One region of the Cedecea sp. NFIX57 genome, then DNA from elsewhere that is predicted to be linked to it. Evidence: predicted binding sites of a transcription regulator. Region 1 holds the regulator's gene; each other region holds the start of a gene.

The links. The regulator PhoB, encoded in region 1, activates phosphate uptake and scavenging genes when phosphate is short. The targets are predictions, from matches to a motif close to CTGTCATAAAACTGNCNNAT.
Region 2: the regulator PhoB is predicted to act here: its motif matches at 5,153-5,172, upstream of serA (phosphoglycerate dehydrogenase).
Region 3: the regulator PhoB is predicted to act here: its motif matches at 1,466-1,485, upstream of nudF (ADP-ribose diphosphatase).
Region 4: the regulator PhoB is predicted to act here: its motif matches at 4,182-4,201, upstream of uvrB (excinuclease ABC subunit UvrB).

The regions. Positions count from the first base shown of each region.
Region 1 covers NZ_FXAS01000004.1:119,755-126,990, reverse strand. The annotation lists gene proY (proline-specific permease ProY) at 1-95, opposite strand, end outside; gene brnQ (branched-chain amino acid transporter carrier protein BrnQ) at 168-1,487, opposite strand; gene phoR (phosphate regulon sensor histidine kinase PhoR) at 1,913-3,220, opposite strand; gene phoB (phosphate response regulator transcription factor PhoB) at 3,243-3,932, opposite strand; gene sbcD (exonuclease subunit SbcD) at 4,132-5,349, shown strand; gene sbcC (exonuclease subunit SbcC) at 5,346-7,236, shown strand, end outside.
Region 2 covers NZ_FXAS01000029.1:41,491-48,726, reverse strand. The annotation lists gene ubiH (2-octaprenyl-6-methoxyphenyl hydroxylase) at 1-415, opposite strand, end outside; gene pepP (Xaa-Pro aminopeptidase) at 412-1,728, opposite strand; gene B9Y90_RS20460 (YecA/YgfB family protein) at 1,752-2,330, opposite strand; gene zapA (cell division protein ZapA) at 2,499-2,828, shown strand; RNA gene ssrS (6S RNA) at 2,870-3,053, shown strand; gene B9Y90_RS20445 (5-formyltetrahydrofolate cyclo-ligase) at 3,074-3,670, shown strand; gene serA (phosphoglycerate dehydrogenase) at 3,709-4,947, opposite strand; gene rpiA (ribose-5-phosphate isomerase RpiA) at 5,251-5,910, opposite strand; gene argP (DNA-binding transcriptional regulator ArgP) at 6,099-6,998, shown strand; gene B9Y90_RS20425 (oxidative stress defense protein) at 7,052-7,236, opposite strand, start outside.
Region 3 covers NZ_FXAS01000021.1:21,267-28,502, reverse strand. The annotation lists gene tolC (outer membrane channel protein TolC) at 1-1,345, opposite strand, end outside; gene nudF (ADP-ribose diphosphatase) at 1,558-2,190, shown strand; gene B9Y90_RS17585 (DUF1249 family protein) at 2,193-2,618, shown strand; gene cpdA (3',5'-cyclic-AMP phosphodiesterase) at 2,762-3,589, shown strand; gene yqiA (esterase YqiA) at 3,589-4,164, shown strand; gene parE (DNA topoisomerase IV subunit B) at 4,210-6,102, shown strand; gene B9Y90_RS17565 (putative quinol monooxygenase) at 6,167-6,484, opposite strand; gene B9Y90_RS17560 (NAD(P)H-dependent oxidoreductase) at 6,515-7,096, opposite strand; gene qseC (quorum sensing histidine kinase QseC) at 7,213-7,236, opposite strand, start outside.
Region 4 covers NZ_FXAS01000010.1:139,129-146,364, forward strand. The annotation lists gene bioF (8-amino-7-oxononanoate synthase) at 1-552, shown strand, start outside; gene bioC (malonyl-ACP O-methyltransferase BioC) at 536-1,294, shown strand; gene bioD (dethiobiotin synthase) at 1,287-1,970, shown strand; gene B9Y90_RS27305 (hypothetical protein) at 2,147-2,407, shown strand; gene B9Y90_RS10965 (helix-turn-helix transcriptional regulator) at 2,423-2,941, shown strand; gene B9Y90_RS10970 (ABC transporter ATP-binding protein) at 2,954-3,664, opposite strand; gene uvrB (excinuclease ABC subunit UvrB) at 4,454-6,469, shown strand; gene yvcK (uridine diphosphate-N-acetylglucosamine-binding protein YvcK) at 6,480-7,236, opposite strand, start outside.

The DNA of each region.
Region 1 (7,236 bases):
CCGTAAAACAGCCCTGTGCCAATCGCCGACCCCAGCGCCATAAATCGAATGTGCCGGGTGCTCAAACCGCGCTTGAGCTTGTTGGTGTTTTCCATGAATCCAAGTACCACGCTTTACAATAAAAAAACCACGGAGGACGACTCCGTGGTTACTTAGCAATCAAAAACTTAGTGGGCGGCGGAGGTGACCTGGCGCCCTGCTGCTTTGTCCCAGATGGCGGTGATCACCACCATCGCAACGGTCGGCAGCAGCCAGGCAAGTCCCTGATCCGCCAGCGGCAGTTTCGCCGCCCAGCCAGGCAGCATGTCGCTGATGGCCGATGCCTTAATGCCGTCAATGATACCAAACAGCAGGCTTATCAGCATCGCCGGGGCAATAACGCGGGTGGAGTTGTTCCACCACGGACGAGTAAAACTCAGCACCACCAGGGCAATACAAGGCGGATAAATTGCCGTCAGTACCGGGATCGAAATCTGAATCAGGTGGCTCAGGCCCAGGTTGGACACCACCATCGAGAACAGACCCAGGATAAACACCAGCGAACGGTAAGAGAGCGGCAGATACTGACTAAAGAACTCCGCGCAGGCACAGGTCAGGCCAACGGCGGTCACCAGGCAGGCCAGGAAAATCAGCGCCGCCAGGAAGAAGCTACCGGCTCCACCAAAGGTATGTGCCACATAAGCGTGCAGGATTGCCGCGCCGTTAGCTTTCTGGTCGACCAGATTCGCGCTGTCGGAACCGAGGTGGAACAGCGCCAGGTAGATAACCGTCAAGCCGATACCGGCAATCAGGCCAGCCCAGATAGTGTAGCGGGTCAGCAGGCGTGATTCGGTCACACCGCGAGAGCGCGCGGCATTCACGATAACAATCCCGAACACCAGCGACGCCAGCGTATCCATCGTCAGGTAGCCGTTCACGAAGCCGTTAGAAAACGCCGCGTTTTGATAGGCTTCAGTCGCCGTACTCAGGCCACCGGCTGGCCACAACACCGCCCCGGCCGCCAGGATAAGCAGCGCGATGATTTTCACCGGTGCCAGCACGTGGCCCACGGTATCCAGCAGCTTACCCGGATAAAGAGAAATCCCGATCACCAGCGCGAAGTACACCAGGCTGTAGATAAACAGCGGCATATCGCCCATGCCGGTCAGCGGGGCAATCCCCACTTCAAAGGAAACGGTAGTGGTACGCGGCGTGGCAAACAGCGGCCCTACGGCCAGGTAACAAACTGTCGCCAGCAAAATACCGGCGCGGCGGCCAATCGGCGAGCTCAGGCTGTCAATACCGCCGCCCACGCGGGCAATCGCCACGATAGTCAGAACGGGTAAACCTACCGCCGTGACCAGGAAGCCAAGCGCCGCCGTCCAGACGTGCTCGCCAGCCTGTAAGCCAACCATAGGAGGGAAAATGATGTTGCCCGCGCCCACAAACAGCGCAAAGGTCATAAAGCCCAGAGCGATGATGTCACGAGATTTCAAATGATAGGTCATAAAATAAAGCAGCCTGTGGATGTGTGGTGTTGAAAATACTCAAATTTTTAAACCGACGTTCAGTCCAAATAACGTTCGGTAAAAACGCGGTTATTACCGGTAACGACAGCGGAATATGCTTCTCCGGATCGGTGGCGAAGAATAGTTAGTCGAATTACCACGCAATTTCAGTCGGTCTGGTAATAACAGGGGGGCAATTAAAACGCTTATAGCGTTTGAAGACAAGAAGGGATCGGGAAACCAGAAATATATCCTTTAAAAATACGCATAAGCAGTGAATAAAGTTGATTATACGCTTTTGTTATGGCTTATCATTCGGACAAAAAAGCATCAATTCGATATTCATCACTTAACGAGTGGTGAAAATACAAACAAAAAGGCCAGAAAACTGGCCTGTGGAAAGCGAACTTGACGGCTGCGGTGAATTAATGTGCAGCCACCGCTGACTCATGGGCGATTAAGCGCTCGGGCAGAATGAACGAAAACGTCGATCCCTGCCCCGGCACGCTTTCGATATCAAGCCGCGCATCATGATGGCTAAGGGCATGCTTCACGATAGCCAGCCCAAGCCCGCTGCCCCCGGTCTGCCGGGAGCGCGCTTTGTCTACGCGGTAGAAACGCTCCGTCAGGCGCGGAATGTGCTCGGCGGAGATCCCCGGCCCGGTATCCTTCACGCTGAACGCGACGCCGTGAGGCAGCCGGCGCCAGGTGACGGTGATGTGTGTCCCGGCTGGCGTGTGATTCACCGCGTTATACACCAGGTTAGAGATCGCGCTACGCAGCTGTTCTTCGTTGCCGTAAACCTGAAGCCCTGGCTCAACGTTAAAAGTGAGCGTTTGCTTCTGCTGGCTCAGCGTCTGCGCTTCACGTTCAACCACGCGCAGCATCAGCGGCACGTCGATTTTCTCATTCATCGACAGCGTGGGGGCGGCTTCAATGCGCGACAGCGTAAGCAGTTGCCTCACCAGCCCTTCCATGCGAGAGGTTTGCTCGCGCATGGTATGCAGCGCTTTGTCCCGCAGCGGCCCTTCCAGAGCCTGATCCTGCATCATCTCCAGATACCCCTGCAACACGGTCAGCGGCGTGCGTAGCTCATGGCTGACGTTGGCAAAGAAGTTGCGGCGGGCGCCTTCAAGCTGGTGCATCTGCGTGACGTCACGCGCCACCATCAGCCACTGCCCGTCGGCGTAAGGCATCACGCGGAACTCAAGATGACGGCCATTGTTCAGCACCAGAGTCAGTGGGCGACCAAACTGCTGCTTCGCCACGTATTGCGAGAATTCAGGGTAACGCAGCAGGTTGAGGATATTTTGGCCGCTGTCGTCCGGCCAGCGCAGGCCAAGCAGCAGCTGTGCCAAGCCGTTACACCAAAAAATGGTGCCTTCTTCGGTGGTCAGCACGACCGCATCGGGCAGAGATTCTGCCCCGCTTCGGAAGCGTTTGATCAGGTTGCCTAACTCTTTGCGGCGCTTTTTATTACGTAGCTGCATCTGGTGCAGCCCGTAGAGCAGAGGTTCCCAGCTTCCCCGCCCGGGCGGCGGGGTCATGCTGCGGTCAACCCACAGCCACCAGGAGAGACGAAGTAAATTCCAGAAATGCCAGCTTAGCAGGGCGGTCACTGCCGCCAGTAAAAACCACGGCAGGTGGCCAAAAATCAATCCGAGAATTGCCGCTGGCATACAACAGAGCACCAGCTCCAGTACCAGCCTTTTCCATGACAGCCGTTCCAGCACGCGTCACGCTCCTGTCAGCATATTAAAAACGGGTTGAAAAACGATAACCCGTGCCGCGAACTGTTTGCACCATTTTGTCATGACCACTTGTTTCCAACGCTTTACGCAGGCGACGAATATGCACGTCTACGGTACGGTCTTCAACGTAAACGTTCGTTCCCCACACGTTATTAAGCAGCTGTTCACGGCTGTAAACGCGCTCCGGGTGGGTCATAAAGAAGTGTAACAGCTTAAATTCAGTTGGCCCCATGTCGAGCGGATCTTCGCCGGTCATCACGCGGTGTGAGGACGGGTCAAGGCTCAGCCCCTGCATCTCAATCACTTCTTCCACCGCCATCGGGGAAATACGGCGCATCACCGCTTTAATACGCGCCACCAGCTCTTTAGGCGAGAACGGCTTAGTGATGTAATCATCGGCACCGACTTCAAGGCCACGCACGCGATCTTCTTCTTCGCCACGCGCGGTCAGCATCATCACCGGGATTTCGCGGGTCAGCGCTTCACGCTTCAGGTGCTTGATAAACTGGATCCCGGAACCGCCTGGCAGCATCCAGTCCAGCAGGATCAGGTCGGGGAAAGGTTCAATCAGCAGGTTAACCGCGCTGTCATAATCTTCCGCCTCTACCGACTGGAAGCCATTTTGCTCGAGCACAAAGCTCACCATTTCACGAATCGGAGCTTCATCTTCTACGACTAAAATGCGTCTCGCCATGATTTACCCTGTTGAAAAGAGACCATCTCTTATTAATTGTGCGCCAGTATGCGTCAGATTTGTGACAGATTTATGAAAAAGATGACGGCCAGATATTTCACCTTTTTGAATTATGACAGCCACGGATTTTTACTGACGGTTACGCTGCCAGCTCAATAGCTTATAATCGGTAATTCGCCTCTTTGCCATGGGACAGGTTATGCGCATTCTCCACACATCAGACTGGCACCTCGGCCAAAACTTCTATACCAAAAGCCGGGCTTCTGAACATCAGGCCTTTCTCGACTGGCTGTTAAACGCCGCGGTCGAACATCAGGTGGATGCGATCCTCGTCGCGGGAGATATCTTTGATACCGGCTCGCCGCCGAGCTACGCCCGTGAAATGTATAACCGTTTTGTCGTGCAGCTACAGGGCACCGGCTGCCAGCTCGTGGTGCTGGCGGGGAATCACGATTCCGTAGCCACCCTGAATGAATCCCGCGAACTCCTGGCCTGCCTGAATACCCGAGTGATTGCCAGCGCTCGCCATAACAAAGATGAACAGGCGCTGGTGCTCAACCAAAAAGACGGCACGCCGGGGGCGATTCTCTGCCCTATTCCTTTCCTGCGCCCTCGCGATATTCAAAGCAGCCAGGCGGGGCTGTCCGGCCATGAAAAACAGCGTTCTTTAATGGAAGCCATCAGCGAACATTATCAGCAATGTTATGCCGCCGCCGTGGCGCTTCGCGGTGACCAGCCGCTACCGATTATCGCCACCGGGCACCTGACCACGGTGGGCGTGACGAAATCCGATGCGGTGCGTGACATTTATATTGGCACGCTGGACGCTTTCCCGGCGCAGCACTTCCCGCCCGCTGACTACATTGCGCTCGGGCATATTCATCGCGCGCAAAAAATTGGCGGCACGGAGCATATTCGCTACAGCGGCTCACCGATTCCGCTGAGCTTCGATGAAACCGGCAAAGCCAAAACCGTTTTTCTGGTGACATTCAACGGCGGAGCGCTAACCAGCGTCGAGCCTCTGGAAGTCCCCATCAGCCAGCCGCTGGCCATCGTGAAAGGGTCGCTGCGCGAAATCGAGCAGCAGCTTGAACAGTGGCGAAACGCGCCTGCCGAACCCAACGTCTGGCTGGATATCGAAATCGCCACCGACGAATATCTGCACGACATGCAGCGCCAGGTACAGGCGCTGACCGACGATTTACCGGTTGAAGTCGTTCTGCTGCGCCGCAGCCGCGAACAGCGCGAACGGGTGATTGCCAGCCAGCATAAAGAGACGCTGAGCGAGTTAAGCGTTGAAGAGGTTTTTGAGCGCCGGCTGAGTCAGGAAGAAACCAGCGAGGAACGCGCCGCCAGGCTAAGAACGCTGTTTGCCCAAACCCTTTCAGATTTGCACCAGCAGGAGGAACAGGCATGAAGATCCTCAGCCTGAGGTTAAAAAACATCAACTCCCTGAAAGGCGAGTGGAAGATTGATTTCACCCAGGAGCCTTTCGCCAGCAACGGGCTGTTTGCTATCACCGGACCCACGGGCGCGGGCAAAACCACCCTGCTGGATGCCATTTGCCTGGCGCTGTACCACAAGACCCCGCGCCTCAACACCGTGTCGCAGTCGCAAAACGACCTGATGACCCGGGACACTGCAGAATGCCTGGCCGAAGTCGAGTTTGAGGTAAAAGGCACGGGCTACCGCGCTTTCTGGAGCCAGAATCGCGCCCGCAACGCGGCGAACGGCAATCTCCAGGCACCGCGCGTGGAGCTGGCTCAAATCGAAGATGGCAAAATTCTCGCCGATAAAATCAAAGACAAGCTGGAGATTATCGCCTTCCTCACCGGCCTGGACTACGACCGCTTCACCCGTTCGATGATGCTCTCCCAGGGGCAGTTCGCCGCCTTTTTAAACGCCGACGCAAACGACCGCGCCTCGCTGCTTGAAGAGCTGACCGGCACGGAGATTTACGGCACCGTTTCCGCCGCGGTGTTTGAAAATCATAAGCAAATCAAAAGCCGCCTTGAAAACCTGCTGGCTCAGGCTTCTGGCGTCGCGCTATTAACCGCAGAGCAGCAACAGCAGCTTGCCGAGAGTTTGCAGGTACTCACTGTTGAAGAGAAAAAACTGTCCGGGGAGCTCCAACAACAGCAGCAACACCAGCAGTGGCTCACTCAGCTAGCCCGACTTTCTGCCGACAAAACCCAAAAGCAGCAGGCGCTGAACGCAGCCAATCAGTCGCTCAAAGACGCAGAGCCGATGCTGGCGAAACTGACCCAAGCCTTGCCTGCCGAAAAACTTCGCCCTGACTGGCAGCGGCTGCAGGAAAAGCAGCAGTCGCTGAAGCAAAACAGCGAGGCAGCGGAGAAAGTGAATACCCGCTTACAGCAGCTTTCCATCCGCCGGCAGCAAACCCGAATGCTGGCCGCCGAACAGGCCCAGCGTCTGAAGAATGAAGCTCAGCAGGTCGAAGACTGGCTCGCGGCGAATGACCGCTATCGACTTTGGTCTGCCGAACTGACGGGCTGGCGCATGGCGTTCACGCAGCAACAGCGCGACGAAAAACAGCTGACTGAGCTAAAGCAGGCGCTCGAGGTCAGTCGGCAAAAGCTGCAGGCGCTGCCGGAGCCAAAGCTTAGCCTTTCTCCTGATGAAGTGAGCGATCACTTACAGCGACTGCAGGCAACCCGGGCTGCACGCCAGCTGTTGGCCACTTTGCAGCCACAATTTGCCACGCTGGAGAAACACAAAACCGAGCAACAGCGCGAGCTTATCGAACTGGATAAAGAGATTGCAGGGCGTGACGTTGAACTGGGGCAAAAGCGCCAGCAGTACAAAGACAAACGCCAGCACGAAGCGGACCTGGAAAAAGTCGTTGAGCAGGAAAAGCGCATCCAGAGTCTTGAAGCCGAGCGCGCACGCTTGCAGCCTGATTCGCCGTGTCCGCTTTGCGGCTCAACCCAACACCCGGCTGTAGAGGCGTATAAAGCTCTCGAACCAGGTGAGAACCAACAGCGCCTGGCCACCCTTAAGCAAGAAGTGGCTAAACTCGCAGAGCTTGGCTTTGCCCTTAAAGGTCAGCTTGATACTCAGCGCCATCAACGCGAAAAACTGGCCCAGGCCAGCAGCGCCATTGAGGCAGAAGAAACTGCACTCTCAGCCCGCTGGCAGCAGCAGTGCGCGGAACTCGCCATCGCTTTAACGCCTCAGGACGATATCAGCGCCTGGCTTGACGAGCAGGAACAGCGCGAGCTGCAGCTGCGCCAGCTTGGCGAGCGGCAGGCGCTGGAGACGCAATACCAGCGCGACAGTCAGC
Region 2 (7,236 bases), on a different contig from region 1:
GCCGGGTAAACGACGCAACGCGCTGCGGGCAGTGCAGCGTTACGCCTGGCGCTTTACGCAGCAGGCTAAAAAGACGCAGCCCGACATCATGAAGCTCCACAACCTGCCCAAGCGCATCAATCTGGTAATCTTCAGCCTCAAGGGTGACGAAGCCAGCATGGCCTTTGTCGCTGACGTGTACGGTTTTAATTGCCGTGGCGCAGTCGGCAAGCGCAGACCATACGCCAATGCGGGCCAGCTGCTGCCGGGTGCCCTGTGCAAGCGCGATGGCTCTGGCATCAAACCCCGGATGAACGGCTGAGTCCGGAGCAATCGCTTCGATCAGGTGCACCGGCAATTTCCCCTGGGTGAGGGTTGAGATGGCTAACGCCAGCGTAGCCCCCGCCATCCCACCGCCAACAATGATGACACTCATGGCTGGCGCGCCGCCGCCATCAACGCTTCGATATCGTCTGCGGATTTCACCACGCTGGCGGTCAGGTTCTCGTTGCCGTCTTTGGTGATCACAATGTCGTCTTCAATGCGGATGCCGATGCCACGGTACTGCGCGGGCACGTCTGCATCCGGCGCAATATAAAGCCCTGGTTCCACGGTGATGACCATACCCGGCTCCAGCACGCGAGACTTGTCCACGCCATAAGAACCTACATCGTGAACGTCCAGCCCCAGCCAGTGGCTCAGGCCATGCATGAAGAACGCGCGATGGGCGTTATTGGCTATCAGATGATCGATATCGCCTTTCAGAATACCGAGCTTCACCAGCCCCTTAACCATGATGCGTACCACTTCCGTCGTCACTTCCTGCATGGAGGTGCCCGGCCGGTAGAGTTTTAGCGAGGTTTCGAGCGATTCCAGCACGATGTCGTAAATTTCACGCTGAGCCGGACTGAATTTGCCGTTAACAGGGAAAGTACGTGTGATATCGCCGGCGTAGCTCTGGTATTCGCACCCGGCGTCTATCAGCACCAGGTCGCCGTCGCGCAGTACACTTTCGTTTTCGGTGTAATGCAGAATGCAGCCGTTCTCGCCGCCGCCAACAATAGTGGTGTACGAAGGATAACGCGCGCCGTGGCGGGTAAACTCGTGGTGAATTTCACCTTCGAGCTGATATTCAAACATTCCCGGGCGGCAGGCCTGCATGGCACGAGTATGCGCCAGCGCGGAAATCTCCCCGGCGCGACGCATAACGGCAATCTCTTCTTCGGATTTGAAGAGGCGTAGTTCGTGCACCATTGGGCGCCAGTCGGTCAGCGTTGCTGGCGCGGTCAGGTTTTGACGCGAACCACGACGCAACGTATCCAGCGCGGCAAAAACGATGTTATCCGCATATTCGTACTCGCCCTGAGCGTGGTAAACCACATCCAGGCCGTTTAGCAGGAGATGTAATTGCTCACCAATTTCGCTGAAGGCCAGCGCGCGATCCACTCCTAACTTCTGCGGGGCAGCGTCCTGGCCAAGCCTGCGGCCAAACCAAATTTCTGCACTTTTGTCCCGCACGCGGTTGAACAGTACGCTGTGATTATGCGACTCATCGCTTTTAATGAGCACCAGCACAGCTTCCGGCTCATTAAAACCTGTGAAGTACCAAAAATCGCTGCTCTGCCGATAAGGGTATTCACTGTCGGCATTACGGGTCGCTTCCGGGGCCGCGAAAATTAACGCAGCGCTGCCAGGCACCATTTTCGCCAGAAGCGCCTGGCGACGGCGAAGAAATTCCTGCTGGTTCATCACATCTCCTGACTTTTTGACCGTTAGTGGAGCGTAGGTTTGCGTACCTCAGGTGCGGTCGGTGCCGCATGAGTAAAGGTGTCGTGGCACAGCAGCGCCGCAACGCGCACATACTCAATAATCTCTTCGAGGGACATTTCCAGCTCTTCCTGATCTTCGTCCTCGTCATAACCCAACTGGGCAATATTACGCAGATCGTCAATGGCTTCGCCGGTTTCACCGGTGACTTTGTCGAGCTTGCTCTGCATCACGCCGAGGCCCAGCAGGAAATGGTTTACCCAGCCGGAAAGCGCATCGGCGCGATCGAAAACGGAGACATCATCCCCGTCCGGCAGGTAAAGCTGGAACAGGAAGCCTTCGTCTTCCAGCGCGTCGCCAATGGCGCCGTGCATCTGGCGTAGCGGATCGGCAAGGTTCTGGCTAAAGGCCAGGCCCTCGTTAGTCAGGTCATGCAGCAGCGTTTGCCAGCTGGTGTCTTTGTTACCACCGCACAGCATGCCGCTGATCAAACCGTGCATTTCTGCAGGCGTCAGACCCACACCCTGTTGGTTCAAAAGTTGGCCGACTAAGTCGTAGTCCGGCATTGCGTTCTGTATTGACATGCGCATTCGTCATCGTTGGCAGGAATAGTGTGTGTTATGCTACCACCAGGACCCCCGCAGATACCAGAAAAGGGCTTGTATCTTGATATCGGGATAGCTATAGTGGCGCCCCTTCCGCTACCGGGGTCGGTGGCGTTAAGGCAGGCGAGTAAACAGCAGGAAGGTGGCATGTCTGCACAACCAGTCGATATTCAAATTTTCGGTCGTTCATTACGCGTGAATTGTCCGCCTGAACAACAGGATGCGCTGAATCAGGCTGCGGAAGAGCTGAATCAGCGGTTGCAAGATTTAAAAGTTCGCACTAGAGTCACAAATACCGAGCAGCTGGTGTTCATCGCAGCACTTAACATTTGCTACGAACTGGCTCAGGAAAAGTCGAAAACCCGTGACTACGCCGCCAGTATGGAAGAGCGTATTCGGATGCTACAGCAGACCATCGAACAAGCATTGCTTGAGCAAGGTCGCATTGCAGACCGACAGGGTCCAAAGTTTGAATAACACTTCGCAGTTGACTATGGTAGAGTAACTTCGAAGACAAAATTTCTCTGAGATGTTTGCAAGCGGGCCAGTCCCCTGAGCCGATATTTCATACCACAAGAGTGTGGCGCTCCGCGGTTGGTGAGCATGCTCGGTTCGTCCGAGAAGCCTTAAAACCATGACGACACACTCACCTTGAACCAAGGGTTCAAGGGTTACAGCCTGCGGCGGCATCTCGGAGATTCCCTCTTTACTACCCGGCCATCATGACGCATATCCCGTTAACCTCAACGCTTCGTCAGGACATTCGCCAAACGATACGGCAGAGACGCCGGTCACTCACTCCCGCTGAACAACAAACCTTTGCCCTGCAGGCCGCTGAACGTATGCTGGCGTTTGAGCCGGTTATTCGTGCTCACACCGTGGCGCTGTTTCTCTCGTTCGACGGCGAGCTTAATACCACGCCGCTGATTGAGGCTTTATGGCAGGCGGGCAAAAACGTTTATCTCCCGGTACTTCATCCTTTTAGCGCCGGTAACCTGCTGTTTTTGCGCTACACGCCGCAAAGCAATCTGGTCACCAATCGCCTGAAAATTCTTGAGCCTAAGCTGGATGTTCGCGACGTGCTGCCGCTGAATAAGCTGGATGTACTGGTTACGCCGCTGGTTGCCTTTGATGAAGCGGGGCAGCGTCTGGGCATGGGCGGTGGATTCTACGACAGGACGCTACAGCACTGGCCACAGCACGGCCTTTACCCGGTTGGCCTGGCACATGATTGCCAGCAGGTGGAGACATTGCCGGTAGAACAGTGGGATATTCCTTTGCCTGCCGTGGTGACGCCATCGCGCCTTTGGCAGTGGTGATGCCCCTTCCCCCTTCGGGGAAGAGGCCATTCGTCAGATCAGTACAGCAAACGGGCGCGAATGGTGCCCGGAATCCCTTTCATTGACTTCAGCGCCTTCTCAGCAACATCTTCAGGCGCATCAATATCAATTACCACGTACCCCATGTGCGGCGTGGTCTGCAGGAACTGAGCGGCGATGTTGATACCCTGATCGGCAAAGATCTGGTTCAGCGCGGTCAGGATCCCTGGGCGGTTTTCATGAATATGCAGCAGGCGGCTGGTTGTGCCCCCGTGCAGCGGCAGCGAAACTTCCGGGAAGTTAACCGCAGACAACGTTGAGCCGTTATCGGAGTATTTCGCCAGCTTGCCCGCCACTTCCAGGCCGATGTTTTCCTGCGCTTCCTGAGTTGAACCGCCGATGTGCGGGGTCAGGATCACGTTGTCAAACTCGCACAGCGGGGAGTTGAACGGATCGCTGTTGGTAGCTGGCTCAGTCGGGAAGACGTCAATCGCCGCACCAGACAGATGCTTGCTGGAAAGTGCACCACATAGAGCAGGAATATCGACCACCGTACCACGGGAGGCGTTGATCAGCAGTGAGCCCGGCTTCATCAGCGCCAGTTCGTTCGCGCCAATCATGTTTTTGGTGGAGGCGTTTTCCGGCACGTGCAGACTCACCACATCGCTCATGTTCAGCAGGTCGGAAAGATGCTGAACCTGAGTGGCATTGCCCAGCGGCAGCTTGTTTTCGATATCGTAGAAGTAGACGTGCATCCCCAGAGATTCAGCCAGAATCCCCAGCTGTGTACCAATGTGGCCGTAACCAATGATGCCCAGCTTTTTACCACGGGCCTCAAAAGAGCCTACCGCCAGCTTGTTCCACACGCCACGGTGCGCTTTGGCGTTAGCTTCAGGAATGCCACGCAGCAGCAGCAGCAATTCACCAATCACCAGTTCGGCAACGGAACGGGTGTTAGAGAACGGGGCGTTAAACACAGGAATACCACGCTTCGCCGCCGCATCCAGATCAACCTGGTTGGTGCCGATGCAGAAGCAGCCCACGGCCACCAGTTTTTCAGCCGCGGCAAAGATCTCTTCGGTCAAATGGGTGCGGGAACGCAGGCCAATGAAGTGAGCATCACGGATCGACTCTTTGAGCGCTTCGGAATCCAGCGCGCCTTTATGGAATTCAATGTTGGTGTATCCCGCTGCACGGAGGCTGTCTATCGCCTTCTGGTGCACGCCTTCCACAAGCAGGAATTTAATTCTGTCTTTATCCAGTGATACTTTTGCCATTTCCCGACCCTATTTTCAGTGCTGTTGTGTTCGTTTTTAGGCGATGATGCGCCACCGCCTATAAGTTACCCTTCTGTCAAAATATCAAAATCTACGTTTGGGGCAATATGAACGATTGCGTCGCCGTATCGTCAGGCGGGAATAAGGCGGCGGGAGTCAGAATAAAATGCTGAGCGAGAGAGTGAACCAGGCATGAATCACAGCACTGTTACCAAAATGTGATATATGTCACCAAATATGCGGTTAAAATAATTTGTCATTTTTTATACGGTTTTTTGGGGCGCTGAACGCGCCCCGGTCAGATCATTTCACGATGGTTTTTACGCCGTCAGCAGTGCCAATCAGCGCCACATCCGCGCCACGGTTCGCAAACAGGCCCACGGTAACGACGCCAGGTATACCGTTGATGGTATTTTCCAGCTTCATCGGCTCCATGATGCTCAAACCATGCACATCCAGAATGATGTTACCGTTGTCCGTGACCACGCCCTGCCGGTACTCCGGGCGCCCGCCCAGTTTTACCAGCTCACGCGCGACGGCGCTGCGCGCCATCGGGATCACTTCTACCGGCAGCGGGAAGTTACCAAGAATATCAACCTGCTTGGAAGCGTCCGCGATGCAGACAAACTTGTCGGCCACGGAGGCGATGATTTTCTCGCGGGTTAACGCGGCACCACCGCCTTTGATCATCTGCATCTGGTGGTTGATCTCATCGGCACCATCAACGTAAACGCCTAATGAATCCACCTCGTTGAGATCGAAAACAGGGATCCCAAGGCTTTTCAGTTTCGCGGTGGAAGCGTCGGAGCTGGAAACAGCACCTTCAATCTGGTGTTTGATGGTGCCCAAAGCATCAATAAAATGCGCGGCGGTTGAGCCCGTCCCCACGCCCACAATGGTGCCCGGCTGCACGTACTGGAGTGCTGCCCATCCGACTGCTTTTTTCAGTTCATCCTGCGTCATAATTTTATGCCTGTGATGTGGAAACTGACGCGCATTATAGAGCATGCGTCGGAAAAATGTCCCCGGCTTTGCCGCAATGCCAACGTCATCACGTTCGAACACCTTGCCGGTTTGCTGATTTGGTCTGAATCAGCGGCAAATTTATGTCATAGTGGCTGCACGACGAAATCAGGAGCAGATGAACAACAATGAAACGCCCGGACTACAGAACGCTGCAGGCGCTGGATGCGGTAATTCGTGAACGAGGATTTGAGCGTGCGGCGCAGAAGCTGTGCATTACTCAGTCGGCGGTGTCACAACGTATTAAGCAACTGGAAACGATGTTCGGCCAGCCATTGTTGGTGCGTACCGTGCCGCCCCGCCCTACCGAACAGGGCCAAAAACTGCTGGCGCTTTTACGTCAGGTGGAACTGCTGGAGGAAGAGTGGCTGGGCGACGAGCAAACCGGCTCCACGCCGCTGCTGCTCTCGCTGGCGGTCAACGCCGACAGTCTGGCCACCTGGCTGCTGCCTGCCCTTGCACCGGTTCTGGCCGACTCCCCCATTCGCCTGAATCTTCAGGTGGAAGATGAAACCCGCACTCAGGAGCGCCTGCGTCGGGGTGAAGTGGTTGGTGCGGTCTCCATTCAGCCTCAGCCGCTGCCAAGCTGCCTGGTGGATCGCCTGGGCGCGCTGGACTACCTGTTTGTGGGATCGAAAGATTTTGCCGAGCGTTATTTCCCGAACGGCGTCACGCGGTCGGCGCTGCTAAAAGCCCCTGCCGTCGCCTTTGATCATCTCGACGATATGCATCAGGCATTTTTACAGCAGAACTTTGACCTGTCGCCGGGCAGCGTGCCGTGTCATATCGTTAACTCTTCGGAAGCCTTTGTGCAGCTGGCGCGCCAGGGCACAACCTGCTGTATGATCCCGCACCTGCAAATTGAGCGCGAGTTAAATAGCGGGGAATTAATCGACCTGACACCGGGCCTGCTACAGCGCCGCATGCTTTACTGGCACCGCTTTGCGCCGGAAAGCCGCATGATGCGCAACGTGACGGATGCTTTGCTGGAGTACGGACACAAGGTCTTGAGGCAGGATACGGAATAACGCTTTGAGTAACCCTCGCCGGCAGCGGCGAGGGTTAAGGTAAAGGTCACATCTTACTGAGCAGGGGCCGCCGGGGTCTGCGCGCCCTGCAGTTCAAACACGACGTCAACCTGATCGTCAAACTGAATAGTCTGCTGATCGTAGGTATCCTGCGCGGAAACCGGGGCAGCCGCGTCCGCTTTCATCATGCGAACCATCGGTGCGGGCTGGTAGTTAGACACGTGGTAACGCACGCTGT
Region 3 (7,236 bases), on a different contig from region 1:
TGTCCGCGGAGGTTGAAACCGGTTTGCCCAGGGTGTTGTTCAGCGCAATCAGATCCTGCTCGTTCAACGTACCCAACGCTGATTTAATATTCAGCTGGTTAATCAGGTAGTTATAACGTGCGCTGGAGAGTTGCTGTTTGGCGTTATACAGCGTGGTGGTCGCATCCAGCACGTCAACGATAGTACGGGTACCCACCGAGTAACCGGCTTCCATCGCATCCAGGGAGCTTTGCGCAGACACAACGGCCTGTTTGTAAGCGTTGATGGTGCTGATAGAGGCGTTCACGTTATTAAAGGAAGAACGCACGGTCTGTACCACGCTGCGGTGCGCACTTTCCAGCTGCTCGCTGGCACCCACAAAGTTGTACTGAGCCTGTTTAACCTGAGAGTTAACCTGGCCACCCTGGTACAGCGGCAGGGAGAAGCTCAGGCCAACCTGGTTCTGCCCTTTGTAGCTGTTGTCATACGCTGAGTTATTCCCGGTTTTAGAACCATTGTAGCTGGTGTTAGACACACCGCTGGACGCGTTCAGGCTCAGGGTCGGCAGGTGGCCGTCTTCAGCCAGACGAATTTGTTCGCGCGCCAGATCCTGGCTCAGGCGAGCCTGAAGCAGGCTAAGGTTGCGTTTCTCAGCGTCTTTGAGCAGGTTGTTGACTGCATCTGGCTTGGTGGTTTTGAAACCGTCCACGTTCAGGGACGCCAGGCTCAGATAGTCGTTCCCGGTGACCTGACGCAGGGATTCCACCGCGTTGTCCAGATTATTACGGGCGGTAACTTCGTTCGCCAGTACGGTGTCGTACTGCGCACGGGCGTTCTGCACGTCGGTAATGGCAACCAGGCCCACGTTAAAGCGCTGAGTGGTTTGATCCAACTGGCGGTAGATGGCTTGTTTCTGCGCTTCAGTATAAGAAAGTGCGTCAATGGCGCTCAGCACGTTAAAATAGGCTGTGGCCGTATTCAGGATCAGAGACTGCTGATCGGTCTGGAAGCTGACATCCTGAATCCCTGCGGTTTTTTCCTGCAGGCTCAGGGCGCGCCATTTCGACATATCAAAAATGGTTTGCGTCAGCTGTAACGTTGCGCTTGTCGCGTTGGAATTAACACCATTCTGATCGCGGAAACCGTTACCGTAGGTGTAATCTGCACCCAGACCCAGCTGTGGCAATAATGGGCTGCGTGCTTCATTAATTTTTTCGAATGCGGCGTCACGGTCAGCAGCGGATTTACGCAGGTCCGGGTTGCTGGTGCGGGCCTGCTGGTAAACCTGCAGCAGGTTTTCTGCCTGGCTCATGGCGCTGAAACCCGTCAGGCTCAGACCGATAAGAATGGGGAGCAGTTTCTTCATTTGCATTCCTTGTTGTGAAGCAGAATTATTTTGTTTAACGCCGACAGGAGTCAAAGATGATCGCCGATTCTACAGATTCCGTCAGCCGGGCAGGTTGGCGTAAAGTGCCATCTACCTTAATTTTCACCAATCTACCACATCAAAATTGAAAGGGCAGTTATGCAGGGTTGAAATCGCCCGGCCAGCGCCCATTTGTCATCAGGACATCATTTATGAATAAGTCAGAAAAGCTTGCGGCTACTTTCGCCAAAAAGGATGTAGAAATTATTGCACGGGAAACGCTTTATCGTGGCTTTTTTTCACTCGATCTTTATCGTTTTCGCCATCGTTTATTCAACGGCGAAATGAGTGGCGAAGTGAAGCGCGAAATTTTTGAGCGCGGTCACGCTGCGGTGCTGCTACCCTATGACCCTGTGCGCGATGAAGTCGTGCTGATAGAGCAGATTCGTATTGCCGCCTGGGACACCAGTGAAACCCCATGGCTGTTGGAAATGATCGCCGGCATGATTGAAGAAGGTGAAAGCGTAGAAGATGTTGCGCGCCGTGAAGCCGTAGAAGAAGCAGGCCTCGCTGTGGGCCGGACCAAACCGGTTCTAAGCTATTTAGCCAGCCCTGGCGGCACCAGCGAACGGCTGTCTATTTTAGTCGGCGAAGTGGATGCCACTCAGGCCAAAGGTATTCATGGCCTGGTGGAAGAAAACGAAGATATTCGTGTTCATGTGGTCAGCCGGGAGCAGGCTTACCAGTGTGTCGAAGAGGGGAGCATCGACAACGCGGCGTCGGTCATCGCTTTGCAATGGCTGCAGCTGCATTATGAGCAACTAAGAAAAGAGTGGAACCACTGATTATGAAGCGCTATACCCCTGACTTCCCCGAAATGATGCGTTTGTGCGAAACCAACTTCGCGCAGCTGCGCCGCCTGTTGCCAAAAAATGATGCAGTGGGTGAAACGGTAACCTATCAGGTTAATAGCGCCAGATATCGCTTAACTATCTCAGAATCAACGCGTTATACAACGCTGGTGGAAATTGAACAAACGCAGCCCGCGGTGAGCTACTGGAGCCTGCCGTCAATGTCGGTCAGGCTGTATCACGATGCGATGGTCGCGGAAGTGTGTTCAAGTCAGCAGATCTTTCGCTTCAAAGCGCGATATGATTATCCGAATAAAAAGTTGCATCAACGCGACGAAAAGCATCAAATTAACCAGTTTCTTGCTGACTGGCTGCGCTACTGTTTAGCGCATGGAGCAATGGCCGTGCCCGTGTATACCTAGTTTTTAGGGATCAGGACGGCTAACGGCACAACGCCCTGAATAAATGGATGATATTGATACCCTGAATGAATCGAGCTGCGGCCTGGATATCAGCAGCTTAAGTGTGGTGGGTAGTAAGTGTGCGTGAAACCTAAGGACACCATTTGGAAAGCCTGTTAACCCTTCCTGTGGCCGATGGAGGCCGGATCAGGATATTGCAAATAACCGATACCCACTTGTTCGCGGGAAAGAACGAAACGCTGCTCGGGATTAATACCTGGAAGAGCTATCAGGCGGTGCTGACCGCCATTCTCGCCGAACAGCGTGCCTGCGACTTACTGGTGGCAACCGGGGATTTGGCCCAGGATCACAGCGTGGAGGCTTATCAGCACTTTGCTGAAGGGATCTCCCGCGTTTCCGCGCCTTGCGTTTGGCTACCGGGTAACCACGATTTTCAGCCTGCGATGTTTAACGCCCTGCAGGAAGCAGGCATTTCCCCGGCAAAGCGCGTTTACATCGGCGACCACTGGCAAATTTTGCTGCTGGACAGTCAGGTTTTTGGGGTTCCTCACGGTGAACTGAGCGATTTCCAGTTGGAATGGCTTGAGCGTCAGCTGGCTGCCGCCCCAGAGCGTCACACGTTGCTTCTGCTGCATCACCATCCTCTTCCTGCTGGCTGTAGCTGGCTGGATCAGCACAGCCTGCGCAATGCTGCCGCACTGGATGCCGTGCTTAAGCCCTGGCCGCAGGTGAAAACGCTGCTTTGTGGGCACATTCATCAGGAACTGGATCTCGACTGGAACGGTCGCAGAATGCTGGCCACGCCTTCGACATGCGTCCAGTTCAAACCCCACTGCGCCAATTTCACGCTCGACACTATTGAGCCGGGTTGGCGCTGGCTTGACCTTTACCCTGACGGTAGCCTGACGACGGAAGTGTGCCGGTTGCAAAGCGGTAAATTCAGTCCTGACACGGCTTCTGAGGGGTATTAATGCCTGCGTTACTGTATCTGCACGGGTTTAATAGCTCACCGGCCTCCGCAAAAGCGACCCGGTTTAAGTCATGGCTGGCGCAGCATCATCCTGACATTGAAATGATTGTGCCTCAGTTGCCGCCGTACCCCGCAGAAGCCTCCGAGCTGCTGGAATCGCTTGTGCTTGAGCGCGGAGGAGAGCCGCTGGGTATTGTGGGGTCTTCCCTCGGTGGCTATTACGCGACATGGCTTTCGCAGTGCTTTACGCTGCCTGCGGTGGTGGTCAATCCGGCTGTTCGCCCCTTTGAGCTGCTCGTGGGGTATCTCGGTAAAAACGAGAACCCCTACACCGGGCAGCAATATGTGCTAGAGTCACGCCATATTTACGATCTGAAAGTCATGCAGATTGACCCGTTGGACGCGCCAGACCTGATTTGGTTGCTGCAACAAACGGGCGATGAGGTGCTTGATTACCGCCAGGCCGTAGCCTACTACGCGCTCTGCCGCCAGACGGTGAAACCCGGTGGCAATCATGCCTTCACGGGCTTCGAAGATTATTTCACACAGATTGTCGACTTCCTCGGCTTACGCTGAGGCCTGACGGCCGATTTCCTGTTTCGCTATCTGAATGAATAAACCATGACGCAATCCTATAATGCCGATGATATAGAGGTACTCACCGGGCTTGAGCCTGTTCGCCGCCGCCCGGGGATGTACACAGACACCACTCGTCCTAATCATTTAGGGCAGGAGGTCATTGATAACAGCGTGGATGAGGCGCTGGCAGGTCACGCCAAGCGCGTGGATGTCATCCTGCACGCCGACCAGTCGCTGGAAGTCATTGATGACGGTCGCGGGATGCCTGTTGATATCCATTCCGAAGAGAAGGTCCCGGCCATTGAGCTGATCCTTTGCCGTCTGCATGCGGGCGGTAAGTTCTCGAATAAAAACTACCAATTCTCCGGCGGCCTCCACGGCGTAGGGATCTCTGTGGTTAACGCCCTTTCCAAACGCGTTGAAGTGACCGTCCGCCGCGACGCTCAGGTATACAGCATCGCTTTTGAAAACGGCGAGAAGGTGCAGGATCTGGAGGTGATTGGCACCTGCGGGAAGCGTAATACCGGGACCAGCGTGCATTTTTGGCCGGATGAAAGCTTCTTCGACAGCCCTCGTTTTTCGGTTTCGCGGCTCAGCCATCTGCTGAAAGCAAAAGCTGTATTATGCCCAGGGGTAGAGATTACCTTTACCGATAAGGTGAATAATACCGAGCAGCGCTGGTGCTACCAGGACGGCCTGAACGACTATCTGTGCGAAGCCGTTAATGGCCTGATTACCCTGCCGGAAGCGCCGTTTATCGGCAATTTTTCGGGTGATACCGAAGCCGTTGACTGGGCGCTGCTCTGGCTGCCGGAAGGTGGCGAGCTGCTGACAGAAAGCTACGTAAACCTGATCCCAACCATGCAGGGCGGAACTCATGTAAACGGCCTTCGTCAGGGGCTGCTCGACGCGATGCGTGAATTCTGCGAATACCGCAATATTCTGCCGCGCGGCGTGAAGCTCTCTGCGGAAGATATCTGGGAACGCTGCGCCTACGTGCTGTCGGTCAAAATGCAGGATCCTCAGTTTGCTGGCCAGACGAAAGAGCGTCTCTCCTCACGCCAGTGTGCGGCCTTTGTTTCCGGCGTTGTGAAGGATGCTTTCAGCCTGTGGTTGAACCAGAACGTGCAGGCGGCAGAACAGCTGGCAGAGCTGGCGATTTCGAGCGCGCAGCGCCGTATGCGCGCCGCGAAGAAGGTTGTGCGTAAAAAGCTGACCAGCGGGCCGGCGCTGCCGGGTAAGCTGGCGGACTGTACCGCGCAGGATTTAAGCCGGACCGAACTTTTCCTGGTGGAAGGGGACTCGGCGGGCGGCTCCGCGAAGCAGGCTCGCGATCGCGAATATCAGGCGATCATGCCGCTGAAAGGGAAAATCCTGAATACATGGGAAGTTTCTTCTGACGAAGTGCTTGCCTCGCAGGAAGTGCATGATATTTCTGTGGCGATCGGTATTGATCCGGACAGTGAAGATCTGAGCCAGTTGCGCTATGGCAAGGTCTGTATCCTTGCGGATGCGGACTCCGATGGTCTGCACATTGCCACGCTGCTGTGCGCACTCTTTGTGCGCCACTTCCGGGCACTGGTAAAAGGTGGTCACGTTTACGTGGCGATGCCGCCGCTCTACCGCATCGATCTGGGTAAAGAGGTTTATTACGCGTTGGATGAAGAAGAAAAAGCCGGCGTGCTGGAACAGCTTAAGCGCAAAAAGGGCAAGCCAAACGTGCAGCGCTTTAAAGGGCTGGGCGAGATGAACCCGCTTCAGCTGCGTGAGACCACGCTTGATCCGAATACCCGCCGTCTGGTTCAACTGACCATCAGCGATGAAGATGACCAGCGCACGCTGGCGACGATGGATATGCTGTTGGCCAAGAAACGTTCGGAAGATCGCCGCAACTGGCTGCAAGAGAAAGGCGATATGGCCGATATCGAGGGCTAAACGTTTTTCTCCAAAACGTAAAAGGGATGGCTCAGGCCATCCCTTTTTGCATTCTAATGCCCAGTTACTTCACGGCTTCTTCGAGAATGCGGATATGTACTTCCAGCACATCGTCTTTCACGCGGGCGCTATGTTCTTTCATGTGTGTGGTCTGAAGATGCGCTTCCAGGTGCGCGACGCTTTCCCATTTTTCCAGCATGAAGATGGAATCCGGGGCGGTAGTCTGGAACGCGACCTGGGCGTTATGATCGACCAGCGGCGCGTAGCCGTGGCAGCCATCTTCCTGCAGCACGGTTGGAATAATTTTCTCAAACGCTGCAATTACCGCCTGGCGGTGGTGTGAACCAGGACGTGTGCGAATTTCTGCAATCACTGTCAGCATGACTAACTCCTTATGTTATCCGGCCAACAGTTAAGCAAAAATACCAGCCAGATGCTTGCGATATTCTGCTACATAATGTGGCACGTCAGGTGCTTTGATGACGTCATTAGCGATAAAGGTTGGCAGTCCTTCCATACCCAGGAATTGGTTCGCTTTGTGGAACGGAAGATAAACGCCATCCACGCCAACGCCATGGAAAAACTGATCCTTTTCGGTGAAAGCTTCTAAAGGTGCGTTCCACGTCAGGGATATCATGTAGGTTTTGCCCTGAATCAGGCCACCGGAGCCATATTTTTTAGAAGCGTCTGAACGAGTACGACCGTCGCTGGCATACAGCGAACCGTGACCTTCGGTGAACACATCGTCAATGTACTTTTTGACCGTCCACGGGGCGCCCATCCACCAGCCCGGCATCTGCCAGATGATGCTGTCTGCCCAAAGGAATTTCTCAACTTCTGCTTTAACGTCATATTCGCTGTCTGCGCGAGTGACCTGAACATCATGCCCGAGGTCGCGCAAATAGCTTTCCGCGACTTCAGTCATGGTGTCATTAAGCTGGCCGTTAGAATGACCGAATTTTTTACCGCCGTTAATAATCAGGATGTTGCTCATCGTTAGCCCTTAAATAATTACGTTTGCCAATCATTATAATGAGCGCCTTGCTGTGTAAAAATGACCAAAATGTGCAAAGACTTTTGCTGTACAAGCAATAATCAGACTGAAACCTCTCAGTTCCAACTGATGTGAACCCT
Region 4 (7,236 bases), on a different contig from region 1:
TTGATGGTCGACGATGCGCACGGTATTGGTGTCCTCGGCGAAGAAGGGCGTGGCAGCTGTCATCTGCAAAAAATCAAACCGGATATTCTTGTCGTCACCTTTGGCAAAGCGTTTGGCGGCAGCGGCGCGGCGGTATTGTGCGACGAAGACGTTGCAACTTACCTACTGCAGTTTGCCCGCCACTTGATATACAGCACCGCTATGCCGCCGGCGCAGGCCGTCTCGCTTCAGGCTGCGTTAAAGGTGGTTCAGCAGGGCGACGAGTACAGAGCAAGGCTGGCTGAAAATATTCAGCATTTTCGTCAGGGAGCCACCCGGCTCTCGCTGAATCTGGCGGATTCTGGCAGCGCTATACAACCGCTGATAGTGGGTGAGAATCAGCGCACGCTGGATCTCGCCTCCCGCCTGAAAGAGCGGGGCTTCTGGTTAACCGCCATTCGCCCACCTACAGTTCCCCCCGGCAGCGCCCGCCTGCGCATCACCCTCACGGCAGCCCATACATCTGATGATATAGACGCATTGCTGGAGGCACTTTATGACGCAGCTTGTTGATAAAGCCGCCGTCGCCGCAGCGTTTAGTCGGGCTGCAGGCAGCTACGAGCGTTTCGCCGAGTTGCAGCGTATCTGTGGTGATAATCTGCTGGCCGAGCTGGAAAACCGCCGCACCGTAAGCGTGCTGGATGCTGGCTGCGGCACCGGCTGGTACAGCCGAATTTGGCAGGAAAGAGGAAGCGAAGTGCTGGCGTTGGACATCTCGAAAGCGATGCTGGAGCAGTGCCAGAAAACCCAGTCGGCGCATCGTTTTCTTGAGGGGGATATCGAGTCTGTTCCGTTAGCGAATGAACAGGTCGATCTGGCGTGGAGCAACCTTGCCGTCCAATGGTGCAGCGATCTGCAGCAAGGCTTATCCGAGCTTTACCGCGTGACAAAACCGGGTGGCTGCGTAGCATTTACTACGCTTGCGGCAGGTTCACTGCCTGAACTGCACGAGGCCTGGCGCGGGATTGACGAACGGGCGCATGCCAACCAGTTTTTAGCCGTGGCCGAAATAGAACAAGCGTGTCAGCCATGGCGTTACGTATTAACCAGCCGCACCGTAAGCCAGCGCTTTCCTGACGTCATGAGCGCCATGCGTTCGCTAAAAGGCGTTGGGGCAACACACCTGCACGATGGTCGCAAAAACACTCTGCTGACGCGTGGTCAACTGCAGCGGCTGAGCGAAGCGTGGCCCCGGCAAGATGGGCAGTTCTCCCTTAGCTGGCAGATAATTTTTGGAGTAATTGAACGTGATTAAAAAATGGTTCGTGACCGGGACCGACACCGAAGTCGGGAAAACAGTCGCCAGCTGCGCGCTGCTCCAGGCGGCGAATACTGCCGGGTATCGCTCCGTGGGCTATAAGCCTGTGGCTTCTGGCAGTGAAATGACGCCTGAAGGCATTCGTAACAGCGACGCGTTAGCGCTGCAGCGCAACAGTTCGGTCAACGTGTCCTATGAGGAGATCAATCCGCTGGCTTTTCTTGAGCCAACCTCTCCACACATCATTAGTGCTGAGGAGCAGCGTCCAATCACCTTTTCCGTAATGTCTGCAGGCCTGGAAAATCTTACCGGAAAAGCCGACTGGATCCAGGTTGAAGGCGCGGGAGGCTGGTTCACGCCGCTATCAGACACCACGACATTTGCCGAATGGGCCATCAGTGAGCAACTGCCTGTCATTTTGGTGGTGGGTGTGAAGCTTGGCTGCATTAATCATGCGATGCTCACGGCGCAGGCGGTACTGGCTGCCGGTTTACCGTTAGCTGGCTGGATTGCAAACGGTGTTCAACCCGCAGGAAAAAGGCACGCGGAATATCTCGCCACGCTCAAACAACGGCTGCCGGCCCCGCTGCTGGGAGAGATCCCCAGGCTTGAGGATCTCAGCGATCAAACCGCGCTTGGTCACTACCTCGATCTCTCCGTTATTACGATCTAAGCCGTAAGGTGACGGTAACAAAAGCCACACCCGCAGCAAAGCCTCGGGGTGGTTCCCGCTTTAGCATTTCCCCCACAGACAAAGATTCATTCCAGCCGGGACCTTCTATAAAGTACTTCCTACTTTTGGTTGTCATCAGACAACCTTTATGAGATGCTTTTTTAGCCGGAGGAGATATGGCCAGAAAACGGCACCCGCAAAAAGAAATTGAAGCAGCTTTAAGCTATGCCGAATTTCAGGGATGGCGGGTAAAAGAGGGCGGTTCGCACTGTTGGGGAAAGATTTATTGCCCATGGAACGATAAAACATGTCGATGCGGGGAGTTTTGCATCAGCTGCGTCTGGAGCACGCCTCGTAACGCTGAGAACCATGCCAGACAAATTCGCAGGCTTGTGGATGGATGCGCTAACAGGGCATCACACAGCGTTCTGCATTAACAAGGAGAAGGCACCATGGCGGGATTCACATTCACGCTTGTTTTTACCTTACCTGAAGGAAAAAAAGATCCAGAGAAGTGGGTTGCTGCGCTGGGCGCAGGAGGGTGTGATGATGCCCTTGTTGGCATCGGTGTGACGGGGCGCATCGCCTTGAACTTCATCCGCGAGGCTGACACTGCAGAAGACGCTTTGCTGAGTGCGCTGACGGACGTTTCAGGCATTATTCCTGGCGCGTTATTGGTTGAAGCTGCCCCTGATTTAGTGGGCTTGAGTGACATCGCGGAACTGTTAGGCGTGTCCCGGCAATATATTCGTAAGGTCATGGTTTCCCGGGAGGCATTTCCAGCCCCGGTACACGATGGCAAGACCGCTTTGTGGAATCTCGAAGCGGTGTTGTGCTGGATGAACAGCGCTGGCGTGAAGTCCATACCTTCCCCTTTGCTGGATATTGCAAAAGTGACACGGCAGTGCAACCTGCATCGGGCGATGACGGATCTCAACCCAGTCTTTCAGGCAAAGCTGAAAAACTTATAGCAGAGACTCCGTTCAGGTTTCTAGCCAGCCCGCAACGAGCTTGTCGTCCAACTGAGCGACATTCCCTTGTGCGACATTCCGGCCTTTATGCAACAGGCAAAACTTGTCTGCTACCCGGCGAATAAAAGACAGCCGCTGCTCGACCAGCAAAATGGTCAGGCCGAAATCGTGGTTTAAGCGCCGAATGAGATTGCCCATTTCCGTGATGAATCTCTGGCCTCTACCGAAAGTTGGCTCATCCAGTATCAGCAGCTTAGGTTCTAAAACCAGTGCCCGGGCAAGCGCTAACTGTTGCTGCATATCTCCACTAAGTTCGCCGCTTTTTACCTGCCGTAGGCTATAGAGCTCGGGAAACAGGTCATCAATCAGCGCAGGAATGGCCCGGGGGGCCTGATGGCCTGCCATCATCGCTATCTGAAGGTTTTCCTCAACGCTAAGCTGAGAGAAAATGCGTCTGTCCTGGGGAACATAGCCGATTCCAAGCGCAGCTCGCCGCTCAACGGGTTTATTGACCAGATCCTCAGGTGGTTGTCCCGCCTGTTGCCACAACATACTGCCGCTTTGTACTGGTAAATAGCCAGTAATGCAGTTTACGAGCGTGGTTTTTCCCTGGCCTGGAGCACCAATCACGCAGGTGCATTCTCCCGGGGTCAGTTCGAGATCCAGGTTCCACAGTATGTGATGGTCACCGTAGAACTGATTAACAGCGCGTAAGCTAAGCATGGCTCATCTCCTTGGTTGGGGAGTCGTTTCCCCCTGGATATGCTGCAATTAGCTTGCCAGCTTGGTGATAACGCCTGAAAGCATCGTGCTCTTCAGGATAAAACTGAGCATTGGCTCCCTGAAAGGGTGGAGCCGGTATGCAAGATTGAACTTAGCTGCACCTGACAGGTGCTAAAAAGAACGAATTTGGTGCAAGAAAACGCCTTTTAACCTCAGGATATATCTCAATTTCGGGATCTTGCTCAATATGGCCGGGTATAGCGAAATCGAATGAATAAAAGCAAAAAATTTAGCGAAATTTTTTTTTCGCCTCTGGCACAGAAAGATCAGGGATTTTTCCGAGTGGCTAAGCAAAAGGGCTGGATGCAGTTATCCACCATTCCTGTGGATAACCTTGTGTATTAGAGTTAGAAAACTTGGCGAAAGCGAGAGCGGGCGCGGCCTGCGGCCAAATTGTCGCGAAACCGGTCTTTGTGAAATATTCATTTGAATTCAAGTTGTTAAATAAAATCAACTACTGCAATAAAACTGTCAAACATTCGGCCAGAGGTTTCCTTACCTCCCTTGACAAATGTTAAAAGGTGAAAAAATTTGGGGATAACCGGCAGCGGCTGGAGATTTATCTGGCGAAGGGGCAAATTATGGGCAAACAAAGTGGCACAAAGCAGCCGTTAGCAGGCTTAGTAAAAATGAGAACTGGTGTTTTATACAGTTTTCTACTGGCAAAAATCCCGCTGCCGGGTAAAATTACTCTCCGGCCCGCTCGTTTCTTCATCAGGTAGCCCGTTCATGAGTAAAGCGTTCAAACTGAATTCCGCATTTAAACCTTCTGGCGACCAGCCTGAAGCTATCCTTCGCCTGAAAGACGGGCTTGAAAACGGACTGGCACACCAGACGCTGCTGGGCGTGACGGGGTCGGGCAAAACCTTCACCGTAGCAAACGTGATTGCTGACCTTCAGCGCCCAACGATGGTGCTGGCGCCAAACAAGACGCTGGCGGCGCAGCTGTACGGTGAAATGAAAGAGTTCTTTCCGGACAATGCGGTTGAGTTTTTTGTCTCTTACTACGATTACTACCAGCCTGAAGCCTATGTGCCGAGCTCGGACACCTTCATTGAAAAAGATGCATCGGTGAACGAGCACATTGAGCAGATGCGTCTGTCGGCGACCAAAGCGTTGCTTGAGCGCCGGGACGTTATCGTGGTGGCATCCGTGTCGGCAATCTACGGTCTGGGCGATCCGGACCTCTACCTGAAGATGATGCTGCACCTGACGAAGGGAATGATCATCGATCAGCGGGCGATCCTCCGCCGTCTCACGGAGCTGCAATATACGCGTAACGATCAGGCTTTCCAGCGTGGAACGTTCCGGGTTAGAGGGGAAGTGGTTGATATCTTCCCGGCGGAATCAGACGATCTTGCGCTACGCGTGGAGCTGTTTGACGAAGAAGTTGAAAGGCTGTCGCTGTTTGATCCATTGACCGGGCAAATCGATCAAACTATTCAGCGTTTTACCATCTACCCTAAATCGCACTACGTGACGCCACGCGAGCGTATCGTGCAGGCGATGGAAGACATCAAAGTTGAACTGGCCGAGCGCCGAAAATTCCTGCTGGAAAATAATAAACTGCTGGAAGAGCAGCGCATTGCCCAGCGTACTCAGTTTGATCTCGAAATGATGAACGAACTGGGTTACTGCTCGGGCATTGAAAACTACTCTCGCTTCCTGTCCGGGCGGGGGCCTGGCGAACCGCCTCCGACGCTTTTTGACTATCTACCGGCGGATGGCCTGCTGGTGGTGGATGAATCCCACGTCACCATTCCGCAAATTGGCGGCATGTATCGCGGTGACCGTGCCCGTAAAGAAACGCTGGTGGAATACGGTTTCCGACTGCCGTCAGCGCTGGATAACCGCCCGTTAAAATTTGAAGAGTTTGAAGCGTTGGCCCCGCAGACCATTTATGTTTCAGCGACGCCGGGCAACTACGAGCTGGAGAAATCCGGCGATGACATCGTTGACCAGGTTGTTCGTCCTACGGGGCTGCTCGATCCGGTGATTGAAGTGCGTCCGGTGGCCACGCAGGTAGACGATTTGCTCTCTGAAATTCGTAAGCGGGTGGCAATCAACGAGCGTGTACTGGTGACGACGTTAACCAAGCGGATGGCGGAAGACCTGACTGAATATTTAGAGGAGCACGGTGAACGCGTGCGCTACCTGCACTCAGATATCGATACCGTAGAGCGCATGGAGATTATCCGCGATTTGCGTCTCGGTGAGTTTGACGTGCTGGTGGGGATAAACCTACTGCGAGAAGGCCTTGATATGCCGGAAGTGTCGCTGGTCGCTATTCTGGATGCGGATAAAGAAGGTTTCCTGCGTTCTGAGCGCTCGCTGATTCAGACCATTGGCCGTGCGGCGCGTAACGTTAACGGCAAGGCGATTCTCTATGGCGATAAAATTACGCCGTCGATGGCGAAAGCGATTGGTGAAACCGAACGCCGCCGTGAGAAGCAGCAGCGCTACAACGAAGAGAATGGCATTACGCCGCAGGGTCTGAACAAGCGTGTGGTAGATGTTCTGCAGCTTGGCGAAGGCATGGCGAAGACCAAAGGACGGGTTAAAACCAAAGCGCGCAGCGTGATTGAAGAAGATGAAGTTGTGCTGACGCCGAAAGCGCTGCAGCAGAAAATTCACCAGCTTGAAAGCAAAATGCTGGAGCACGCGCAGAATCTTGAGTTTGAAGAGGCGGCGCAGATTCGCGACCAGCTTCACAAGCTGCGCGAACTGTTTATCGCCGCCTCATAAGTAGCAAAGTTTATCCGAGCTGCTGCACGGCCTGCTCGAGGGCAGCTCGCAGCAGCTGGCGGTCGTGGCGATACCTTATATCGCTCGCTTCCAGCGGCTGTTGAATCACCAACCTGTCGGCCACTTCGCTGACGTCGACATGCGGGCCCACCAACACGGCATCAATAACGCGTTTTCCGATATGCTGCTCCATCAGCTCAAGTTTTTGGCGCAGGGAAAGGCTGGCCGCAGCGGGGCTTAGCTCTTTGCCCAGATTACCGATATACACCATTGGCGCTGGCGTGCGGCGCAGCGCCTGATCCATCTCTTCAAGCAGCAGAATTGGCATTAGACTGGTGTAAAAACTGCCGGGGCCAATCAGAATTAAATCGGCCTCAGCGATGCTCTCTATGGCTTCTCGGGTGGCCGGGACTTTCGGGTAGACCGCCAGATCCTGCGGTGGATTAAGCAGCTGGTCGATACTCACTTCGCCATACACGGCGTTGCCCTGGTCGTCGGTAGCCATTAAATCAACCGGATGTTCCGACATCGGAATCAGCTGCGCATCAACCTTCAGCAGATTACGAATTAAATTGATTGCCTCCAGAGGGCGCACGCTGAGGTGATCCAGGGCCTTTAACATCAGGTTTCCGAGGTTATGGCCTGAAAGTTCACCGTTACCGCCAAAACGGTACTCAAACATTGTCGATGCCACGCTTGGTTCGGTGATCAGCTGGTTCAGGCAGTTGCGCATATCTCCCCAGGCAATTCCACCTTCAGAGCGTCGA